2 linked regions of the Adhaeribacter arboris genome follow. The protein of the gene in region 1 interacts with the protein of each later gene in a pairwise test. Links are inferred from orthologs where the notes say so. Each region holds a gene or a part of one and is shown in the gene's direction. Other genes may lie near its edges.

Region 1 (11,807 bases):
TAAGCCGTCTTGAGTCACAGAAGCCTGTTCACCCTGAGCAAAAGAAGTAAGAACGGTAAATAGAAGAAATAAAAGAGGTAAAAAGAACGAATATGTTGATTTGATTTTACAGCTAATCATAGCCAGGATCGCTTTTTTAGTAAGGTGAAACTACATTACGGGCACAAATCTACTATGCGAATTCTATTATTCAAACATAATAATCTAGATTTTTGGACCTTGTACACCCCGCTTTATTTGTAGTTATTTAATCAATTGAATACCAATAGGTAAAGGCTAATTTACTTCTTAATTTAGAATATTTTTAAATTATAAAATATGCAGGAATTAAACATTTTATTTTAAAAATATTTAGCCATTTGCAGGAGAGTCAAGTAAAATAAAAACAGCATTTGTAACTACACATTCTGTTTCCATTTCACGTTTATAATCATTTTTGTTATGTATTTGCCATAATTTTTAGTATATAAACCTATTATTTTAACCTAACCCTAGCATTTTTTGTTCATCTTATTAGCAAAAATTATTATTTTTTAGCAAATTAACTAAATCAATTGTATTAGATCCGGGATACTAAATATGTCGAACTTGCACTTATATAGATAATACTGTTTTTTTATCGGAGGGTTTATTTTATTAGCAATGATAGCCTCTATTACTAAATAATTTACGTTGCATAAAAACCATTCTGCATTTCTTCTGCCATAAACAAATAAAATAAGTAAGACTATTTACCCTAACATATATTCTAAGTTTGCTTAAACAAGTTAAGCAAGTAGATACATGTACTAAGATGCTAGACACGGCTTTGCTGTTTTATCTCAGTAAACTCAATATCAATATTGTTAAATAAATATTATAATGTTATTTAAAACTTTATGCCTCCCTACATTGGCCAATAATTGCTTTCTTCCCTCCTATTGTTTCATACAAGTCAGTAAATTTTAGAGAAGTTATCTACTTGTTAATAAAAGATTTATTCTTATATTTGCGCCCTTAAACAAAATTTAAAAATTTTAAGCCAAATGGTATTAAAAAATTACGAAACGGTCTTTATCCTGACTCCGTTGCTCAACGAAGCGCAGGTGCAAGAAACGGTCGAGAAGTTCAGACAGGTGCTTAAGGAAAATAGCGCCGACATTATTCATGAAGAAAACTGGGGGCTACGCAAATTGGCTTATCCGATTCAGAAAAAATCAACTGGTTTTTATATCCTGATTGAGTTCCAAGGACCTTCTGCAATTGTAGATCAGTTGGAAATTGCTTACCGGCGGGATGAAAAAGTAGTTCGGTTTTTAACTACGGTTTTAGACAAACACGCTGTCTCGTACAACGAGCGTCGGCGTAACGGAGAAATGAATCAGCAGAAAGCTGCTAAAAGAGAGAAGGAGGCCCAAGCATCATGAGTTTAGTTAACGAAAAAATCCACAAGCAGGATACCCGCAAAAAATACTGCCGGTTTAAGAAAAACGGTATTCAGTATATTGATTACAAAGACGGCAACTTTTTATTAAAATTTGTAAACGAGCAAGGTAAAGTGTTACCGCGTCGTATTACCGGTACTAGCCTTAAATTTCAGCGTCGGGTAGCCCAAGCGGTTGCCCGTGCCCGTCATTTGGCTATTTTACCTTACGTAACTGATTCGTTAAAATAAGGAGGCCTGAGAGAAATGGAAGTTATATTAAAAGACGACGTAAAAGGCTTAGGCTTTAAGAACGATATTGTAGAAGTAAAACCTGGTTACGGCCGCAATTACCTGATTCCGCAAGGAATTGCAGTAATGGCTGATAAAACCAACAAAAAGATTGTAGCGGAAAATATCCGTCAAGCATCACATAAAGCTGAAAAAATTAAATTAGATGCTCAGTCAATTGCCGATCAAATCGGTGATCAGGTTTTTGATTTACGCGCGAAGGTGGGTGAAAGCGGTAAAATTTTTGGTGCGGTTACTACTACTCAATTATCAGAAGCTTTACGGGCGAAAGGAATTGAAGTAGATCGTAAGAAAATTTCTTTTGATCAGGAAGTAAAAGCAGCTGGTGAGTACACCGCTTCTATTGCTTTGCACAAAGAAGTAAAACATACCGTACGTTTTAACGTGGTAGCTGAATAAGCGAAACTATTATCCTATAAAAAAGTCCTGCGGAAAAATTCGGCAGGACTTTTTTTATGCATTAAATCTATACTAAGCTTTATCTAAAAAACATTGTAAAAGAAATTTTACAACAATAATCTGCTACTGACGAAATAGACAGGAGTTCTTATATCTTCATCCACTATCTCATATTAGAACTTCTATTTATTTTTACATGCATTAATCAAATATATTCAACTTACTTATTTTACCCAGATGCCTACTGCTTTCCGCACGGAACTTTCTGTTTCCCTTCAAAGCCGACAGCTTTCGTTACAAACGCACGTTTTCACGGCGGGTTCTTGTTTTGCCGAAGTAATGGGTCAGAAATTACAGCAGTATAAAGTGCCTTCATTAGTTAATCCTTTTGGTACCATTTTCAATCCGGTTTCTCTTTTTAACTTATTACAAGCTTCGTTACAGCCACAACCGGAATTTACCGGCGAATTAGTGCAACGCGAAGATTTGTGGTTGGCGTATGATTTTCATTCTACTTTTGCTTCGCACTCGCGCGCTGAACTTTTAACCCGGCTTCAGGAAACCCTAAGTCAAAGTCAGGCTTTCTTACAAAATACAGATACTATTATTTTAACTTTTGGTACAGCCATAGGTTATATTCATCGGGCCAGCAACAAACTGGTAGCTAATTGTCATAAAATACCGCAAGTTCAATTCCAGAAGCATTTGCTAACCATTCCAGAAATTTTATCCGCTTTTAATACTTTTTACAAAAGTTTGCAACAAACAAATCCAAACGCCCGGGTAATTTTGACCGTCAGCCCGGTACGTCACCTGAAAGAAACTTTAGAAGGAAACAGCGTTAGTAAATCTATTCTAAGGGTGGTTTGCCAGGAATTAAAAACGCAATATGCGGCAGTAGCTTATTTTCCAGCTTACGAATTACTTTTAGATGATTTACGGGATTACCGATTTTATAAACCGGATATGATTCACCCCTCGGAAGTAGCGGAAGATTACATCTGGGAAAAGTTTAAATCAGCATATTTCAACGAAGATTTTCAGCACTTTACAGAAAAATGGGATAAAATCCGGCAAGCCTTGGCCCATAAACCATTTCATTCAGAATCTATTTCTCATCAGCAATTCTTAAAAAAAGTATTAAGTCAATTAGAAGAACTACAAGCTAAAGTTGATTGCCAATCGGAAATTTCAGCTTTAAAAAAGCAATTAATTACGGGTTAAAAGCAAGATTTTACGTATGCTTAGCACAGGTAAAATCTTACTTTTAACTTGAGTAAAGTTTTTAGATTATGAAAAAAGCTAACCGGCTGCTGAATGAGTCCAGCCCCTATTTGCTCCAGCACGCTTATAATCCGGTGAATTGGCATCCGTGGGGCGAAGAAGCTTTGCGAAAAGCCCGGGAGGAGCAAAAGCCTATTATCGTGAGTATTGGTTATGCCGCTTGTCATTGGTGCCACGTTATGGAACATCAATCATTTGAGAACGAAAGCATTGCGCAGCTCATGAACAAGCATTTTGTTTGCATAAAAGTAGACCGGGAAGAACGCCCGGATGTAGACCAGATTTACATGGATGCCGTGCATGCTATGGGTGTACAAGGGGGCTGGCCGTTAAATGTATTCTTAAATTCAGAAGCAAAACCGTTTTATGGGGGCACTTATTTCCCCCCCAGCACTGGGCTCAATTATTACAAAATATCGGCAAAGCTTACAACGAAAACCGGGAAGAACTAAATCAATCGGCCGAACAGTTTGCGCAGCACCTCAACATATCCGATTTACAAAAATACGGCATTCAAGAAGTAAATGCTGAGTTTACTGATCAAGATTTTCGGTTGCTCTATCACAATTTTAGTCTTCGTTTCGAGAAAGAACGGGGTGGCATGGGTCAGGCGCCTAAATTTCCAATGCCGGTGAATTATTTGTTCTTATTACGGTATTACCAATACGCCAATCAAACCGCCGCCCTGGAGCACGTAAATCTAACACTTCGCGAAATGGCTTTCGGCGGAATTTACGACCAGGCTGGGGGTGGTTTTGCTCGTTACTCCGTGGATAACGAATGGTTGGTTCCGCACTTCGAAAAAATGTTGTACGACAATGGCCAACTAATTAGCTTATATGCCGAAGCGTACCAGATAACCAAAAATTCTTTGTACAAAGAAGTAGTGTACGAAACCATTTCTTTCGTAGAACGCGAACTTATAAGTCCGGAAGGCGGTTTTTTCTCTTCCCTGGATGCCGATAGCGAAGGCGAAGAAGGTAAGTTTTACGTATTTACGAAAGAAGAACTCCAAGAGATTATTGGAGCCGAAGAACCTTTATTTTCTACTTACTACAACGTACACGCCGAAGGTAATTGGGAACATAACCAAAACATTTTGCACCGCCGGCAAACGGATGAAGCGTTTGCGGCAGAACACCAGTTAGAAATTCCTATTTTAAAAGAATTAGTTAAGGGCTGGAAGGCAAAGGTAATGCGGGCTCGCTCCCAAAGAGTTCGTCCCGGCCTCGACGACAAAATTCTAACCGCTTGGAACGCTTTAATGCTGAAAGGTTTAGCGGATGCGTATTATGTTTTTCAAGAAGAAAAATTCCGGGAACTAGCTTTGAAAAACGCGAATTTCCTGCGCCAAAGGGTAAAAAACGGACCAAAGCTGTTTCGTAATTATAAAAACGGGAAAGCCAGCATTAATGCTTTTTTAGAAGATTACGCTTTGCTCATTCAAGCTTTTATCCGGCTATACGAAATTACCTTCGACGAAAATTGGCTAAATGAAGCCCATCAATTGACTAAATACACGCTTGGCAACTTTTTCGACGAAAACGAAAATTTATTTTTCTATACCGATAAAGAAGGCGAAAAATTAATTGCCCGCAAAAAAGAAATCCTGGACAATGTTATTCCGGCTTCCAACTCCGTAATGGCCAGTAACCTGCATTTTTTAAGCCTGTATTTCGATCAGCCCAAATACTTCGAAATATCGGAAGCGATGTTAAGCCAAATAAAACAGTTATTGGTAAAACAACCAAGTCATTTAGCTAATTGGGCAAATGTGTATTATGCCAAACTAAAACCTACCGCCGAAATAGCAATTGTGGGACCGGAAGCACAAAGTTTCCGCAATTCTTTCGCCGATTTTTACTTTCCCAATGCCATTTTCGCGGGCACGGAAATTGAAAGCGATTTACCCTTACTCTCCGACCGAATAGCCATTGGCGAGGAAACCACCATCTACGTTTGCTTTAATAAAACTTGCCAATTACCGGTACATACGGTAACCGAAGCGCTGGAACAATTAGATAAGATTAATGAAGTTTAGTTGAAAGGTTGAAAAGTTAGAAGGTTGAAAAGTTGAAATATATAGAAATAGTTGGCGTCAGCGTCCTCGCTTGTTCCAACTATCTGGGAGGCCTTTGGCCGGGCAAACTGATGTACCTTAAAAAGATTCCTAATTATTTATATACTAGCAAATTAGTATAACGAGCGGGAACGTTCTGATTATAAAAGCCCCTCTGAAATAATGAATAAGTTAATTTACGCTAAAAGTCGAACTTATGGCAAATAGCAATGTTTAACCAATAGCCTGCAAATCAACTTTCCAACTTTTCCACTTCCCAACTTTTAAACCTTCTTTCCAACCTCTCAACTATTTGGGAAAGATTCGGGTTCTTGCGACCTTTGCGATAGCTGAAAACTCTTCAGCGATTAAAAACGGGAGTACTGTTGAGCCAACCATTATTATTTCAATCGTCGGAACAAGCTACGGAGCGAATAACTTTATTTGCCGACGTAATTTTGCCTTTGCCTTTACCCAAACTATATACCTACCGGGTGCCCTACGACATGAACGATGATATCTTCGTGGGAACTCGCGTGATTGTGCAGTTTGGAGCCAAGAAGATTTTGAGTTGCATTGTAGCCGATGTACACGAGAATCCCCCGTCTGGCTACCAGGCCAAATACATTCTGGAAATTATCGACGAAACTCCGGTGGTAACTACGCCTCAGCTTAAAATATTTAATTGGATTGCCGAGTATTACATGTGCACTATTGGCGAAGTAATAAACGCAGCTTTGCCTTCAGCCTTAAAACTAAGCAGTGAGTCCCGGATACAATTGCACCCGCAGTTTAATCCGGAATACCCGGTATACCCCTTATCTACCGCCGAAGAAAAAATAGTCTTTGCCTTAGGCCAGAATAAAACCCTCACTTTTACCGAAGTGGGAAATTTATTGCAGATCAACCATTTTCATAAAATAATAAAATCACTAATCCAAAAAGAGGTTATTATTATTTTTGAAGAAATAGCCGATAAATACACCCCGAAGGTAGTTAAGAAACTGCGCTTATCGCCGCATTTCATCCACGAAGCCGAATTACTGGAAGAACTCATGAGCCAACTGGCAATCCGGCCGAAACAACTCGATGTGGTTCTGCAGTATTTGCAGAAGGTACCCGTCCACCAGAATGTGCACCTGAACGAAAAAGGCATCGAAAAAAATACTCTTACTTCTAATCCGCATTTATCGCTTTCATCTATTAATGCTTTAATCAAAAAAGGCATTATGGAACAGTTCGAAACTATTGTTTCCCGGTTTCCGGTGGATGATAATAAACCATTACCCGCCTTTAACTTATCCGCCCATCAAATAGCTGCCCGCGACGAAATATTAGATTTATTTGACAGTAAGGATATTGTTTTATTGCACGGCATTACGGGTAGTGGTAAAACCGAAGTTTACATTGATTTGATAAAAAAAGCGTTGGAAGGTGGCGGCCAAGTTTTGTATTTACTACCTGAAATTGCCCTTACCGCCCAAATTGTAACGCGCCTCATCAAAGTTTTTGGTAATCGTTTAGGAGTGTATCATTCTAAATTTTCCGATAACGAACGGGTAGAAGTTTGGAACGGTATTTTGTCGGGCCGTTTTTCAGTGGTAATTGGCGTGCGCTCGGCTATATTTCTACCTTTTCATAACTTGTCGCTGATTATTGTGGACGAAGAACACGAATCGTCATACAAGCAATACGAACCGGCTCCTCGCTACAATGCCCGCGAAGTAGCGCTCATGCTGGCTACCTACCACAGGTGCAAAACTTTATTAGGATCGGCTACACCCGCCGTAGAGACCTATTATAACGCTAAAACAGGTCGTTGGGGCTTAGTAACCATGAACAAACGTTTTGGCGAAGCGGGTTTACCCGAAATAGAATTGGTAGACACTCGTCGGGAAAGCCAGAAGAAAAACATGCACAGCCATTTTTCGCAGAAGTTGTTACATGAAATTGAGCAAAAATTAAAAAAGCAGGAACAAGTAATTTTATTTCAGAACCGGCGGGGTTACGCCCCTTACATTAACTGCCACGACTGCGACTGGATTCCGAAGTGTAAAAACTGCGCGGTAAGCCTCTCCTATCATAAATACAATCGCGAATTGCGCTGCCATTACTGCGGTTACCACGAATCCATGCCCCATGATTGCCCGGCCTGCGGCTCCACCATGATTAAAACCGTAGGATTTGGGACCGAAAAAATTGAAGACGAGCTAAAGCTGCTATTACCCGAAGCCAATATCCAGCGGATGGATTTAGATACTACGCGCAGTAAAAACAGCTACCAACAAATCATTGCCGATTTCGAGGCCAATAATACGAATGTACTGGTAGGCACGCAAATGGTAACCAAAGGCCTGGACTTCGAAAATGTAAGTTTAGTGGGGATTATCAACGCGGACAGTATCATTAATTATCCGGATTACCGGGCGCACGAGCGGGCTTACCAAATGTTTGTGCAGGTAAGTGGCCGGGCGGGCCGCAAAGGCAAAAAAGGCTTAGTAATTATTCAGACGGGCAACCCTTCGCAGGCCATATTTCAGAAAGTAATCGAGAACGATTACCAGGCTTTATACGAATTTGAAATTCAGGAACGCCGCAAATTTAATTTCCCGCCCTTTATGCGCGTAATTAAAATTACCGTGAAACACATCGATGAAAAGATTAATGAGCAAGCAGCAGCCGTACTTACCAAAGAATTCATCGATCGTTTGCCTAAAAACCAAGTACTTGGTCCGGAAGTACCTTATATTTTCAAAATTCGCAATTACTATTTAAGCGAAATTCATATAAAATTAGACCGGGAACACACCAGCCTGAAAGCTGCCAAGCTACTCATCGCCGAAGCTATCAACCAGGTTAAAATAAACAAAGACTTCCGCAATATCCGGGTAGTAGTAGATGTAGATCCGGTGTAAAGATTATAATGAATATTCTGTTTTCTTTTGAATTAGTTTAAAGCAGAAAACTCTTTCTTCAAATCCTTTTAGGAGGAAACTATTAGGCTACGTTGTTCAATAGTTTCCTCCTAAAAGGACAAAATTCTTTAATTTATTTCTATTCTTTTTCTTATTTGATATCGATTATTTTCGATTAGAAAAACATAGTTTTATTCAGCGCTACTACTGCGGCTTTAAAATCTTCACGGGCTACTACAAATTGCACGTTTACTTTCCGGAGGGAGAAGCCGGCGCTTTTAATATTTATATTGTGCTCCGCGAGAGATCCGGCGGCCTTCGCCAGAACACCCGGTTGGTCGATATTAGAACCAATCATGCACACAATGGCTACTTTCTCAACGGTTACCTCCTGAAACTGTGCTTCCAGCGCTTGCACCAATTCTGGTTTATAATCTTTTTCCCAGATAACCATGGAAATACTGTTGGCGCTGGTAGCCTTAAAAATGTAGCTGATATTAAATTTGTGGAACTCCTGCATAACAGCAAAGTCCGAACCTACCGTACCTACCATTAACGGGTCGTAGATATCCAGAATAATTACTTTGTTCGTGCCGGTAATTACTTCTACGCGCTTGTTTGGCCACACATAATCGCGGGTAATTAAAGTACCAGGATGGTCTGGCTCAAAGGTATTTTTAATGCGCAAATTAATGCCATTTATTTCCAAAGGTTTGCTGGCTTTCGGGTGAATGGCTTCCATGCCTACGTCTGCTAGTTGGTCGGCTACGTCGTAATTGGTATTTACTACGGGTACGCAATTTTCCAGGCCTACCAAAGCAGGATCGGCAGAAGAGAGGTGATATTCTTTGTGAATAATAGCTTCCTTTGGCTTTAAAGCAACGGCTACTTTGCAAAAAGTTACTTCGGAATAACCCCTATCAAACTCCCGCATAATGCCTTCGGTGCCTTTGGTGTAGCCGGTAACTACGGTAATAGTTTTTTCAAAGTCAATGCCTTTTAAAGAATGCGCGATGCGCTGGTCAATGGTGTACGGTTCGTGGTCGTGGAAACCGCTTAAATCTACTAAGGTGGCATTTAAACCCTGGTTTTGCAGAATATTGACAAAATTAAAGGCGGCATGCGCTTCGCCGATAGAAGCTAAAATTTCGCGGGCGGCTTGTAAAATGCTTTCGGAGCTTACGTAGCCGGAGGCCAAAACATTTACCAGATTTTCGAGAAATAGCTGAGCCTCGTGCAACCGTTGCCGGACGAATTTATTAGCTGCTTCTACATCTAAGCCTAAATACTCGTAGCTTTTATTAATTTGCTGCAACTCTTCGGTTACCTGGTATAACGATTGGTGAAAATCTTTGTGACCTACAATGTGGTGGTAAACGCCTGGTGCACCGGTTTTTTTGTTTTCGAGGAGCAAATTAGTAACCCCGGCAAAGGCCGAAACCACAAATACCCGGTTATATAATTGGTCACCGGTGCGGCCATGGTATATGATATTTTCTAAAACTTTATCCAGCGCACTCATACTAGTGCCGCCAATTTTTTCTACTGTTAACATGTGTTTCCGAAAAGCGAATTATATTTTAGTAATCTGATTCTGTTCCTGTATGAACTTCAAAAATACTAGTTCATAAGCAATGATTACTATATTTCCGGAAGTCATTTATCAGATTTATAAAAATTGGGGATATTTAATGTAAAGTTTTCAGCGCCGAGGGCGTACAATATGTCCTTCCTGTTGCGTAAAAACTCCTGCTTGTAAAAGTTCTTCAACCATTAAATCTATTTGCTCCCGGATATCGTCCGTAACCCGCGAAAAGCCCATTAATTTTGCGGTGGCAGGAGCTACTTCATCGGAAGTAAGACCGTAAGATTCCGTTACTGTTTTTTGGATAAACAATTTAATTTCTGCTGGTGATATTAAATCGATATCTCTCACGGAGGCAGGTAATTGGCTCCTATCGCGTAAAGGAGGCTGCGCCATGTTGGGTAACCAAAGAAAATCTTTTTCCCGCCGCATTACACCTTGCTGAATGCCGTAATCAATGGCTCGTTCTATAGCAGTTTTTACGCGGGGTCCAACTTTTGTAAGATTCACTGCTTCGGCAATACGACGGGTAACTTCAGTAATATGTACGGGACTTTCCACCTGGACTACTTGCCAAACCCAATCGGCCAGCTTCGTTACCGAAACCTCTGCCAGCTCCTGAATACCTAATTTTATGGTAAGGTTGGCAACCTGGTAAGGCGGCAATCCAGTGTTTGGTTCCTGTGTAGTTGCCGTGTGCCGGGTAATAACGGGTTCTTCTGATTTCCTTTTAACTACCGCTCCATTTGATTTAGGTATAGAATCGTTACCTAGAGCTTGTTCTATTGCTGAAACCAATCTTTTTAGTTCGGCTTCGGGGTTCCGGAACCAATCCGTACTCCAGACGTGGTATAAATTCCAGCCTAAACTTTGCAGCACCGATTGGCGCAATCTATCCCGGTCTCGGGCGGAACGGGCACTGTAGTACGTAGCGCCATCGCATTCAATCCCTAATGCATAATGGCCAGGTTGCTGCGGGTCTACCACGGCAAAATCTACGTGAAATCCCGCGGAACCTACTTTTGGCTTTAATTGATACCCTAAGTTGGTAAGAGCTTGGTAAACGACTTCTTCAAAAGGTGCCGCCTGAACTTCTGGATTAATGGTTGTTTCCCCGGTGGATAAATGCCCATTCTTCGCGTAAGTTAAAAAAGTTTTGAAGGCTTGCACCCCGCGCGAAGAGGTACGGCTTAAATCAATATCGTCGGGCGATAAGTTCGTAAATATTTCGCAGCGCAGCCGAGCCCGGGTAATGAGTACGTTTAAGCGCCGTTCGCCGCCCGTACCGTTTAACGGACCAAAGTTCATGGCTAAATTACCCTCGGCGGTTCGGCCGTAACCAGTACTAACAAAAATAACATCGCGCTCATCTCCTTGTACGTTTTCGAGATTTTTTACAAAAAAAGGTTCGTTAGGATGCGCTTGAAAAAATGGCTCGGCTCCTGGGTCAGCTTTGCGTAAAATTTCCAGTTGATTAATGATAGCCTGCATTTGCGCCATACTAAAGGCAGCCACACCCAAAGTTAATTCGGGTTGGGTACGGGCGTGCTGCATAATAGCTTGCGCTACTGTTTCGGCTTCCTGCGGATTGGTGCGGGTTTTGCCGCGGTCATAAAAGGTTTGTGGCAGATGGCGGTAGATTAATCCAATTTCTTTTCGGCCGGCATCCGGGCTTGGGAAAATAACCAATCGATTTTCGTAAAATTCTTGGTTGGATACCGCAATCAGTGATTCGTGGCGGCTGCGGTAATGCCAGCGTAACATGCGTTGCGGCGCACCCTGGGCGGCAAATAATCCCAGAATACTTTCAACATCCGTCGTGATATTTTCTTCGTCGGCTTCTTCTTCGTT
Region 2 (11,609 bases), 1.1 Mb from region 1 along the record:
GCAAATTCTTCTCTACTAAATGCGCCCAAATTTTACCTTCGTTGTACCGTATATCGGCTATTTGCTGATCGGAGAAACCAATTAAGGTTGAATCGGGAGTGCAAGGCAGAACCTGTTGCGTAAAATAATACGACTTTCCGTAATAAATCATTTGTGCCATCATGCGCTTATCTTCTAAATCCGTAGAATTAAATTTAGCCGATTGCTGCAGCATTACCGCCGGAATTAAATTTTGAGGTTTGTACCGGTATAAAATATACTGGGGTTGTTTAGGTCGATAACTGCCCTTATCTCCTACAAAGTAATCCAATCCTAAAACAATTAAACTATCGCTCACTACTAAATCCGGCCCGAGTAAACCCGAAATAAAAGTTTGGACCCGTGGTAAATTTGTTTTTGGGTAATAATACTTAATGTGCTTAAATGCCGTTACCAAGTCGCGCTGTTGGGTCTCCAGATTACCAAAAGTTTGCTCAGTCTCCGTCACAAACTTATTTAATTGTGGATTGGTAACCAGCCCGTAAAGTGAGTTTATAAAGTTGTCATCTAAACGGTTAGGATCAACTTGCAGGTACTTGCGATCGAATACAGGGTTTGTTTGTAAAAAGCGTTGCACATCTTCTTTTGATTTACTGGCGTATAAGTCTTTTTCCAGGCGTTGTATTGGCAGATTAAGGTTAATGGCAGCAATTCTGGGATCCATCTCGCAGGATTTTTTCTGGCAGCTGAATGCTAACAACAAGGAAAGAAAAACAAATATTTGGCTTCGTTTTATTAAATACATTTGCTACAAAACTAAACTATTATACTAATAGGCTTTTAATCCGTTTACTTAATTTACAACTATGAAAAAAATTACCTTTATCTGCTTCTTATTGGCTTTTACGTCTACTGCTTTCGCCCAGGATTTAGAATTAGGCATTAAAATTACACCAAATATCTCAGGCAGTCGTATCATTGCTCCTTCAGAAGTAAATTTTGAAAAAGAAGGAGCCAATCTCCGTTTTGGATTTGGGGTAATAGCCGATTTATATTTTACCGAAAATGCAGCTTTTTCCACTGGCTTATCTTTTACTGGTAAAGGCGGTACCGTTTCTTATCCTACTTCTTTGATTACACCTGGAAGTAATAATGGCCGCATCACAGACGAAATTTCGCTGCAATACTTAGAAATCCCATTAACAGTAAAACTATTTACTAATGAAGTAGCTCCGGATATGCGCATCTTTTTCCAAACTGGTTTTTCATTAAATCCGCGGATGGGAGCAAAAGTGAACGGTGAAAAATTAGATCAAACCAATAATAATGAAAAGTATTCTAAGCGATTTAACGTACTGGATGCCGATGTTATTTTGGGAACTGGCTTGGAATACCAAGTAGGAGAAACTACTAAATTGTTCGGCGGTATATCGTACCATCGAGGATTAGCCAGCATTGATGATTATTATGAAAGTAAGAATGATAAGATAGAACTTCGGAATAATGTTTTTTCCCTCGACTTAGGCGTTAAGTTTTAAGAATATTCATCTTATCTAAATTCATTTTATATTCATAACTAGACCCCATTAAAAAACCCGCCGTTTATTTAACGGCGGGTTTTATTTTTTATTAGTAATGGGGGCTCATTAAACTACTTCGTCTACAGCTTCAAACTTATCTTGTACACTGTTTACCTCTACGGCGCTGGAGTGTACTTCAATTTCTTCGTTTCGTTCATCCATAATTTTATATTCCGTTAAACCAAGGGAAGTATCTTTCATTACTCCTATCCATTTATAATAATGGAAAAACCACTTCAATTGCTTCGAAATCAGGCCTTTGGTGTAATACGCGTATAAAAACGGATGCACGAAAAGTGTAATGTTCTTCTGATTCTGGTTCGTTAGTAAATCATCAATGGTATTTTCGATTTCGTCCGTCACCAAAATGCTGGCCGATATTTTACCAGTGCCGTTACAAGTCGGGCAAACTTCGCCGGTTACAATATTTTGTTCCGGACGTACGCGCTGGCGGGTAATCTGCATTAACCCAAACTTTGAGATAGGCAAAACCGTTGATTTAGAACGGTCTCTTTTCATCTCTTCTTTTACTACATCAAACACTTTCTGGCGGTTTTCCGCCGATTTCATGTCGATGAAATCGGTAACAATTATGCCCCCCAAATCGCGGAGCCGCAGTTGACGCACTACTTCGCGGGCAGCGGTCAGGTTTACATTTAAAGCGGTGGCTTCCTGATCCGTTTCAGTGTTCGATTTATTACCGCTGTTCACGTCGATTACGTGCAACGCTTCGGTGTGTTCTATTACCAGGTAACCGCCACCTGGTATACTTACCGTTTTACCAAACAGCGATTTTAGCTGTTTTTCAATGCCGAACTGCTCAAAGGTTTTTACTTTACCTGAATAGTGCTTTAAAATCCGGGCTTTATCCGGTGCTATTTTTTCAATATAATTTCGGGTCTCTTCGTACAGCTTGGCACTATCTACCACTATGCTGTCGAAACTTTCGTTTAAAATATCCCGCAGGATGGACGACGATCTTCCTAGTTCGCCGAGAACTTTATCGCGCTCTTTGGCTGTACGCAGTACATTAAATCCTTCTTCCCAGTTGGCTACCATGCTCCGCAGATCTTTATCCAGTTCTGCTACATCGCGACCTTCGGCAACTGTCCGGATAATTACCCCGAAATTTTCGGGTTTAATGGACATAATCAACCGTTTTAGTCGCTGGCGTTCCTCTTTGCTCACAATTTTCTTTGATACACTTACTGTATTCGAAAACGGAACTAACACCAGATACCGTCCGGCCAACGACAACTCACACGAAAGTCGCGGCCCTTTAGTAGAAATAGGTTCTTTAACTATCTGCACCAGTAATTGCTGCCCTTTTTTCAACACGTCGTTGATTTTTCCGAGCTTATCAATTTCCGGTTCAAATTTATACTGGCTTAAACGAGCCGTAGCGTTTTTTTGCGTCTGTGCTACTTTTACGAATTTACTCAGCGACCGGAAATTAATACCTAAGTCGTGATAATGGAGAAAAGCATCTTTCTCGTATCCAATATCAATAAAAGCAGCATTCAGTCCGGGCATCACTTTTTTTACGGTGCCCAAAAAAATATCTCCTACGGTGTAGTTGGTATCATTGCGTTCAAAATGATATTCAACCAGTCTTTTATCTTGTAGGAGCGCGATTCGTTCCCCATCCTGAGTAGAATTGATAATTAATTCATTACTCACTATTTTAAGGATTAGGTGTTAACTAAAATACCAAAACCCACGGTTGCGCGCTGCAACGTGGGCCTGCAAAAAAACAACAAGCTGTTATTTTTTCTTATGTCTGTTCTTTCTGAGACGTTTCTTTCTTTTGTGGGTAGAGATTTTGTGTCTTTTTCTTTTTTTACCGCAAGGCATAATTTTTTAATTTAATGGATTAAAATTTTTGATTTTTTATTTACCAAAAGTAATAGTTTAGTAATTTAACTAAATACCATTACTTCAATTTACTCAACTCATTATCTACGGAAGCCTGAAATCCGGGGTCATCGCTAAGAGTTTTTGCTTTTTTTAAAGCAGCCTTCGCTTCTTGTTTTTTACCAGCTTCGGCCAGGGCTACTCCCAGGTAAAAATTACCTTGCACATGCTTGGGATTAAGACTTACCAACTTTTCAAATCGCTCAATCGCTTTATCGTACTGCGTAGATTGAATAGATAATATACCCAAATTAAACAAAGCTTTTTCGTTGTTTGGATCGGTGGCAATTACTTCCCGTAACAGGGTAATTCCTTGCATCGGCGACTCACTGGCAATGTAAGTCATGGCAATATTGGTTTTAGCGTCCAGGTTTGCCGGATTATTTTGCAATACTTTTTCGTACAGACTCCGGGCTTTTTCTCCTAATACCTTCGAGCGGTCTTCGGTAGCGGCAAAGCTGAAAGCTTCAAAGTACTGATCGGCCGCTTTTTGGTAAGCAGTTTCACCGGGGCGAGCCACCGCTACCTGCTCATAAAAGTAACCCGCACTATCAAACTTGCTGATTGCTGCGTACTTTTCCCCTAACTGATTAGCAAGTTTCAAGCGCGCCAAACTATTTTTCTCCAGGTTATACTGACGACGAAGAAGACTTAATTCACCTAGTTGTTGCGGAGTCGCTTCCACGTGGGCCATCTCCTCCGCATCATGTCCTTCACCGGGAGCATGGGCATGCCCTTCATGGCTTTCTTCCCCCTTAGCAGGTGCGGTTCCCTTATCGCGGGCCGCACCTGATTTAGATAGGGCACCTTGCTTATCTTTGTTTATAATAACTCTGGGCAGAAAAAACATACCGATAGCGAGCAAAACTGCTGCTAGTACTACTAAAATTTGAAGCCGGATCGTTTTCAGAAGCTATTACGAATTATTATGATACAAATAAGATAGGATGTATATTACCATTTATTGAGAAATAGTGGCTACGTTCAGCTTTTTGCTGTTCTTTATTTTCTGAATAAATGTTTTAGAAGGTTTAAAGGAAGGAATAAAGTGCTCATCAATAATAATAGCCGTATTTTTAGAAATGTTCCGGGCTACTTTCTTTGCTCTCTTTTTATTGACAAAGCTACCGAATCCTCTCACATAGATATTGTTGCCATTTGACATAGAATCTTTAACTACCTTGAAGAATGCTTCAACGGTAGCTGCTACATCCGTTTTCTCAATACCTGTCTTCTCTGCAATCTCTGATATTACTTCTGCTTTAGTCACTGTGGTAAAATTAGTTTGTTAGTTAAAAAAATAATTAAATAAAATTAATCTGTTTTAAAGTTAACTCCGTCTATTACTTAGCTTTAAATCGGGGCACAAAGGTACTCCCACTTTTCGATAAGTAAAAACTATTTACTCAAAAAATCATTTTATGCCTATAAATTGTTACTCTGCATACTATTTTTAAGTCAAATAATACCAGAATGGTACTTTCTACTCCTGTTCAATTTGCCGCTACTTTACTAAATTGGTATTACCGGCACCAACGTTCTTTGCCTTGGCGCGAAACCAAAGATCCGTACGCGATTTGGTTATCCGAAGTAATTTTACAACAAACCCGGGTAAAACAAGGCTTACCTTACTACTTGGATTTTATCTCTGCTTACCCTACTGTTCAGGATCTGGCAGCTGCTCCCTCCGATGAAGTACTCCGCCATTGGCAAGGTCTGGGGTATTATTCCCGGGCCCGTAACATGCACCAAACGGCCATCTACATAACGAAAGAATGCAACGGAATATTTCCTACTACTTATAATGGATTATTACAATTAAAAGGAATTGGCCCGTACACGGCGGCGGCTATTGCCTCCTTTGCTTTTAAAGAAAAAGTAGCCGTAGTGGATGGTAACGTTTTCCGGGTTTTGGCCCGGGTTTTTGGTCTGGCCGAAAATATTGCCAGTCTGGCAGGAAAGAAGGCCTTTCAAATACTCGCCGATTCCCTCATTCCGGTCGATCATCCGGACACGTTTAATCAAGCCATTATGGAATTTGGAGCTATTCAATGCACGCCATTCATGCCTGATTGTTTATTTTGTCCTCTCCAGCACGCTTGCTATGCTTTCCAACATGGTCTGGTGGAGGCTTTACCGCATAAAGTTAAAAATAAAGTTAGTCGCCTGCGTTATTTTCATTACTTAGTATTCCGGCACCAGCAAATGTATTATCTTAAAAAACGCACCCAGAACGATATTTGGCAAGGACTCTACGATTTTTATCTATTACCAGAAGGAGAAGTCTCGGTATCCCGGGAAACTATCCAGCAAGAATTAGCTAATTTAGATCCGTCTATTACTTATGAATTTATTATGGAACCTACCAAAACGTACAAACGTACTTTAAGCCATCAGAAAATAGTGGCCAAATTTTATCTTATTGAATTAAATTTCCGTTTAAAGGAAGAAAACCTGCAAGCAACGGGTTTAGCCGCTTATTCTCGGGAGGAAATTGAACAATTACCCAAAGCGGTACTTATCAGTCAATATTTGCAGGATACCGGATTTTAATTATTTTTAATCTTAACTTTATTTTTATAAACGTAACCGAATTTACTATGGCAAGTGTAAACAAAGTAATTTTAGTAGGTAATTTGGGCAAAGACCCGGAAGTACGGCATCTGGAAGGTGGCTTAGCAGTAGCTCGTTTCCCGATTGCTACTTCCGAAAGCTTTAAAGATAAAAACGGCCAGAAACAAGAACGTACCGAATGGCACAACATTGTGGTTTGGCGCAACTTGGCCGAGGTAGCCGAGAAATACTTAAAAAAAGGCCAATCTGTTTACATTGAAGGAAAAATCAGAACCAACAGTTACCAGGATAAAGAAGGGATTCAGCGTTATACTACCGAAATTGTAGCCGATAACCTAACTATGTTAGGTGGCCGCACCGATGCCGGAGCCAATAATGGCAATCCGGAAACGGCTAGTTCTAATGCAGGTGGGCGTTCCGAAGCGCCGGCTTTCGAGGGCGAACCCGATGACTTGCCCTTCTAACCCGATGTTCCACTAAATAGTTTTATTTTGGAAAATATTGATTCGGGCGGCGACCCTGAGAGTAAGAGTTTTACTACACTCTCCTTACTTTTATACCTTTCCGATTTTTCGGGCCTTTTGCCGTACCTTACTTTTATTAGTATTATTTTATTGTTAACGGCCTCAGCTCTGGTTTCAGGAGCTGAGGTTGCCTTTTTCTCCTTATCCGAAAGCGACCTGCTACTTTGCCGGCAAAGTCCGAAACGTTCCTTGCAGCTTATACCTGTTCTACTGGAAAACCCGCGTCGGCTGCTTACCACCTTGTTGGTGCTCAATACTAGTATTAATTTAAGTATTGTTATTATCAGTTTGCATCTTTTTTGGGAAGTAACCGTTTTGCCTGCTATTTCCACGGGCATGTTATTAGGTTTTGTAATGCTATTTACTTTAGCAATTGTTTTTTTTGGAGAAGTGTTACCTAAAGCATACGCCAACCAGAAAAAATTAACCACGGCCCAGCGAATGGTTGGAGCAATAAATACCGCCGAAAAATTACTCTATCCGCTTATTTCTATGCTTTTATATTTCACGCAGACTATAGAGAACCGGTACCGTAATCGGCCCACGACGCAAATTATAGAAGAGCTGCAACAAGCTATTGAAGAGGCCAGCACCTCCGAAACTACGCACGAAGAAAAAGAATTATTAAAAGGCATTATTAACTTTGGCTCCCTCACGGTAAAACAAATTATGCGTTCCCGGATGGATATTGTTGCTTTTGACATTACGCAGAAGCTCGACGAAATTCTATCCTTAATCAACCAGTATGAATATTCCCGGATACCGGTTTATAATGGCAGCATTGATCAGATAGAAGGCATTTTGTACGTAAAAGATTTACTTCCTCATTTAGACGCAGAACCTGATTTTGTCTGGCAAACCTTAATCCGGCCCCCTTACTTTGTACCGGAAATTAAAAAAGTAGATGATTTGCTGAAAGATTTTCAGGAGCGGCACGTTCATATGGCTATTGTAGTAGATGAATACGGTGGCACGTCAGGTTTGCTTACTTTTGAAGATGTAATTGAAGAAGTTGTCGGGGATATAAAAGATGAATTCGACGAAGAAGACGAAATTGTTTATTCGCAGATCGACGAAAACACTTATATCTTTGAAGGGAAAACTTCTCTCGCCGATTTCTGCCGGATTATTGGTAGTTCTACTGATGTTTTTGAACCAGTAAGGGGCAAAAACGAATCCATTGGAGGTTTAATGATTGAGTTGTTTTCCAAAATTCCGCTGGCTGGCGAAGATACTGAATTTGATAAATTTAAGTTTGTAATAGAATCGGCTGATAATAAGCATGTAAAACTAGTAAAAGTATATGTGGGAGAGAGCAAAGAAAATATTTCATCGGTGGCTTAAGCAGCCTATTCTACTGCTATGTCTGGGCTCATTCTTGTTTTATTCGTGTTCCGAAGAGTTTACTCCTAAACCCAAAGGCTATAACCGCATTGATTTACCGGTTCCAAAGTACCAACCGCTCACCGAAAAACATCCCTATTTTTTCGAGTATTCGGTGTACAGTAAAATTCGTCCTGATTCGTCGCGCCTGGCGGAGCCGCATTGGTTAAACGTGTATTACCCCCGGTTTAATGCCAACGTGCAGCTTACGTACCGCACTATAAATCACAACCAAAAAACCTTTAATGCCCTCATAGAAGACGCCCGTCGTCTTACCTCTAAGCACCAGATAAAGGCCGAAGGCATTACGGAAGCAGTTATAAAAACGCCTAAAGGTAAAACGGCCAATTTATTTGAATTAAGCGGCGAAGTACCCAGTCAGTTTCAGTTTTACGTAACTGATTCTACTGAGCGTTTTTTCCGGGGCGCCTTGTATTTCCGTACCGCTACCGCCAACGATTCCCTAGCTCCCGTAATCGAATACATCAAAAAAGATATCGTCCATATGCTTAATACTTTGGAGTGGAGGAAGTGAGTTTAAAGTTATGAGTTATAAGTTATATTTGCGAATGGAATAATAGGTGAAACAGAAGGACATTCAACCTTTTCCTTAATTAGATTTTTACCCAACTCATAACTTTTAACTCATAACTCTTAACTCTCAAAAGTGTCTAACTTTTTCCGTACAAAAATTGAGTTTCTGAAGGGAATTGGACCGCAAAGAGCGGCTTTGTTACAAACAGAACTTAATATTTTTACTTACGGCGACCTTATTCAGCATTACCCATTTCGCTATCTCGATCGCACCCAGTTCTACCAAATTGCAGATCTCGAGGAAGGCTTACCCTTTGTACAGGTAAAAGGCTTTATAAAGTCGAAAGAATTATTAGGCGAAGGTCGTAAACAACGCTTGTCGGTGATAATACAAGATGAGACCGGTAAACTGGAATTAGTTTGGTTTAAAGGCGTAAAATGGATGCATACTCACCTGCAAAAAGGCTTGGAGTACATCATTTTTGGTAAGCCTACACTTTTTAACAGCCGCCTGAATATGGCCCACCCAGAAATAGAAGCTGTAACCGAAATAAAAGCCGACCAAAGTTTTCTGCAGCCAGTTTATAATACCACCGAAAAACTTAAAAATCATCGCATCGATAGCAAGGCTATTAACCGAATGATGGCCGAATTGTTAAAGCTAGCCCAGCCGCAAGTAAAAGAAACCTTACCTTTTCATCTGCTGGACCGATACCGGATGATTTCGAAATTAGATGCTTTACAGAATATCCATTTTCCGGTATCCACCGAAAAGCTTACGGCGGCCCGCTTCCGTCTTAAGTTTGAAGAGTTATTTTATGTACAACTTAAATTGCTGCGGCAAAAAACAGTTCGTAAAGCCGAGTTAAAAGGTCAGGTATTTAAACAAGTACCTACGCTTACCGAGTTTTATAATAATCATTTAGCTTTTGATTTAACTAATGCCCAGAAAAGGGTAATTAAGGAAATATACAAAGATTTAGGCGCCGGAAAACAAATGAACCGGCTCCTGCAGGGCGATGTAGGTAGCGGAAAAACCATTGTGGCCTTTATCGCAATGCTTATCGCGCACGATAACGGGGCACAGGCCTGTTTAATGGCGCCTACCGAAATTTTAGCCGACCAGCATTACGTAGGTTTAAAGCAATACGCCGATAAATTAGGGATTCTCATGGGCAAACTTACGGGCTCTACTAAACAAAGCGATCGCAGAATTTTGCACGAACAACTGCAATCCGGCGAAATGCAAATGATAGTAGGTACGCATGCTTTACTCGAAGACGTGGTACAGTTTCAGAACCTGGGACTTTGCATCATTGATGAACAACACCGGTTCGGGGTAGCACAGCGCTCCAAACTCTGGCAGAAAAATCCACGCATGATACCCCACGTATTGGTTATGACTGCTACCCCCATTCCGCGTACCTTGGCCATGACCTTGTACGGCGATTTAGATGTATCCGTGATTGATGAATTACCGGCCGGCCGGAAAGAAATTATTACGGTGCACCGCTACGATGCGCACCGGCTACGGGTATTTGGCTTCCTGCGCGAACAAATAAAATTAGGCCGTCAGGTATATATTGTTTATCCGCTCATCGAAGAATCCGAAACCATGGATTATAAAGATTTGATGGATGGATACGAAAGCGTAAAACGGGCTTTCCCGGAATACCGGATTAGTATGGTACACGGTAAAATGAAGCCGCAGGATAAGGACTTTGAAATGCAACGCTTCGTAAAAAATGAAACCCAGATTATGGTAGCCACTACGGTTATTGAAGTGGGTGTAAATGTACCCAATGCCTCGGTCATGATTATTGAAAGTGCCGAACGGTTTGGTTTATCGCAATTGCATCAATTACGCGGACGTGTAGGCCGAGGAGCCGAGCAAAGTTATTGCATTCTGATGACCAGCTATAAACTAAGTAAAGACAGTAAAGTACGTTTAGAAACTATGGTGCGCACCAACAATGGTTTTGAAATTGCCGATATAGATTTAAAACTACGTGGTCCCGGAGATTTAATGGGCACTCAGCAAAGTGGCGTATTAGATTTATTAATTGCTGATTTGGCGAAAGATGCTAAAATATTACAGGAATCCAGGGCAGCAGCCCAGGATATATTAGCCATTGATCCGGAGTTAGTCTTGCGGGAACATGAGAATATACGACAGCATATTCAATCGTTGCAGGCCAACACGGTAAATTGGAGTAGAATAAGTTAAAAGAAATTATCGTTGACTAATATAAAGCTGCTGAATGGGGGTATTTACCGTTTTAGTTAATTCATTCCCGCTCATTGGGTAAGTTGCCGGAATAATTACTTCAACTGGTTGAGGGGTTAACTGCCAGTTATGTTTATTTAACCGACTTACTATCATTAAACTTCCTAACAACAACACTTTAAGTATAGATTTCATATAAGCATTCAAACTGTTTATAAGTATAATTTCACCAACATTTAAAATTTACCTTTTATATGTTGGTTAGTTATCTTTTAATTAGTGAATAGTTTTTCCTTAAAAAAATAAATCGTAATTAACTCATATTTACTAACTCCTTGTATAATATAACTTGGCTAATAAGCTTAAAAGTATAAAACTACTTTAAAAATTAGTGAGTAGTACTATTACATATTTTCTGCCTTAAAGGTAATAAGCATATTTTTTAAAATTCTAGTCAAATTCGAATAATCCTATAACATTCTTTTTATTATCCAGGTAATTTTGAAGTTAGGCTTACTATATTATCTATAAAATTATGCAATATCCTACTTTTGACAAAAATCTTACCTAATTACTGACTAATTAAATATAGAGTAATTTATATTTAATTAAAGAGCAACATGATGAGACAACCTTTTTTATTACTAAAATCAACCGCTTTTTATTAACAATTACTTCATATTACTATAACTTTAATCACTAAAAAAGCCAACTCCTAATTAAAGAATTGGCTTTAATAGCAATAACTTCGTACGTCTAGTACTAGTAAATAAATTGGTTCTGCTGAATCATATCGGCTGCTATTCGCCGGCGGGCTTCTTTGGTGTTAAATGGTTCTGCTTTTGTGAAACGCTTTATTCCGATAAATAATAATTTGTATTCATCGCCTTCGAC

The links.
Region 2: the proteins of priA (region 1) and AHMF7605_RS22285 interact in binary tests that used the Escherichia coli proteins (3 or more experiments, as listed by UniProt). The link is inferred for Adhaeribacter arboris from one-to-one orthologs.

Annotation. Positions count from the first base shown.
Region 1 is NZ_PYFT01000001.1:6,567,633-6,579,439, reverse strand. What follows is about bases 5,468-8,606. They hold priA (replication restart helicase PriA), read left to right. Parts: upstream 5,468-5,842; coding sequence 5,843-8,371; downstream 8,372-8,606. Other genes in these bases: AHMF7605_RS26585 (aspartate kinase), read right to left, coding at 8,547-8,606. Also shown: AHMF7605_RS26620 (c-type cytochrome), read right to left, coding at 1-18; rpsF (30S ribosomal protein S6), read left to right, coding at 1,026-1,406; rpsR (30S ribosomal protein S18), read left to right, coding at 1,403-1,654; rplI (50S ribosomal protein L9), read left to right, coding at 1,670-2,113; AHMF7605_RS26600 (GSCFA domain-containing protein), read left to right, coding at 2,351-3,337; AHMF7605_RS31010 (thioredoxin domain-containing protein), read left to right, coding at 3,406-3,849; AHMF7605_RS26595 (thioredoxin domain-containing protein), read left to right, coding at 3,951-5,438; more of AHMF7605_RS26585, read right to left, coding at 8,607-9,926; AHMF7605_RS26580 (DUF3320 domain-containing protein), read right to left, coding at 10,074-11,807.
Region 2 is NZ_PYFT01000001.1:5,483,404-5,495,012, reverse strand. The notes cover bases 4,852-7,792. They hold AHMF7605_RS22285 (single-stranded DNA-binding protein), read left to right. Parts: upstream 4,852-6,073; coding sequence 6,074-6,511; downstream 6,512-7,792. Other genes in these bases: gldE (gliding motility-associated protein GldE), read left to right, coding at 6,539-7,792; mutY (A/G-specific adenine glycosylase), read left to right, coding at 4,947-6,026. Also shown: gliding motility lipoprotein GldB, read right to left, coding at 1-784; AHMF7605_RS22310 (porin family protein), read left to right, coding at 846-1,517; AHMF7605_RS22305 (Rne/Rng family ribonuclease), read right to left, coding at 1,626-3,239; AHMF7605_RS22300 (tetratricopeptide repeat protein), read right to left, coding at 3,493-4,323; AHMF7605_RS22295 (HU family DNA-binding protein), read right to left, coding at 4,435-4,743; more of gldE, read left to right, coding at 7,793-7,915; gliding motility lipoprotein GldD, read left to right, coding at 7,875-8,489; ATP-dependent DNA helicase RecG, read left to right, coding at 8,622-10,715; AHMF7605_RS29525 (hypothetical protein), read right to left, coding at 10,722-10,910; AHMF7605_RS22265 (acyl-CoA dehydrogenase family protein), read right to left, coding at 11,478-11,609. UniProt on the Escherichia coli protein: Plays an important role in DNA replication, recombination and repair. Binds to ssDNA and to an array of partner proteins to recruit them to their sites of action during DNA metabolism. Acts as a sliding platform that migrates on DNA via reptation.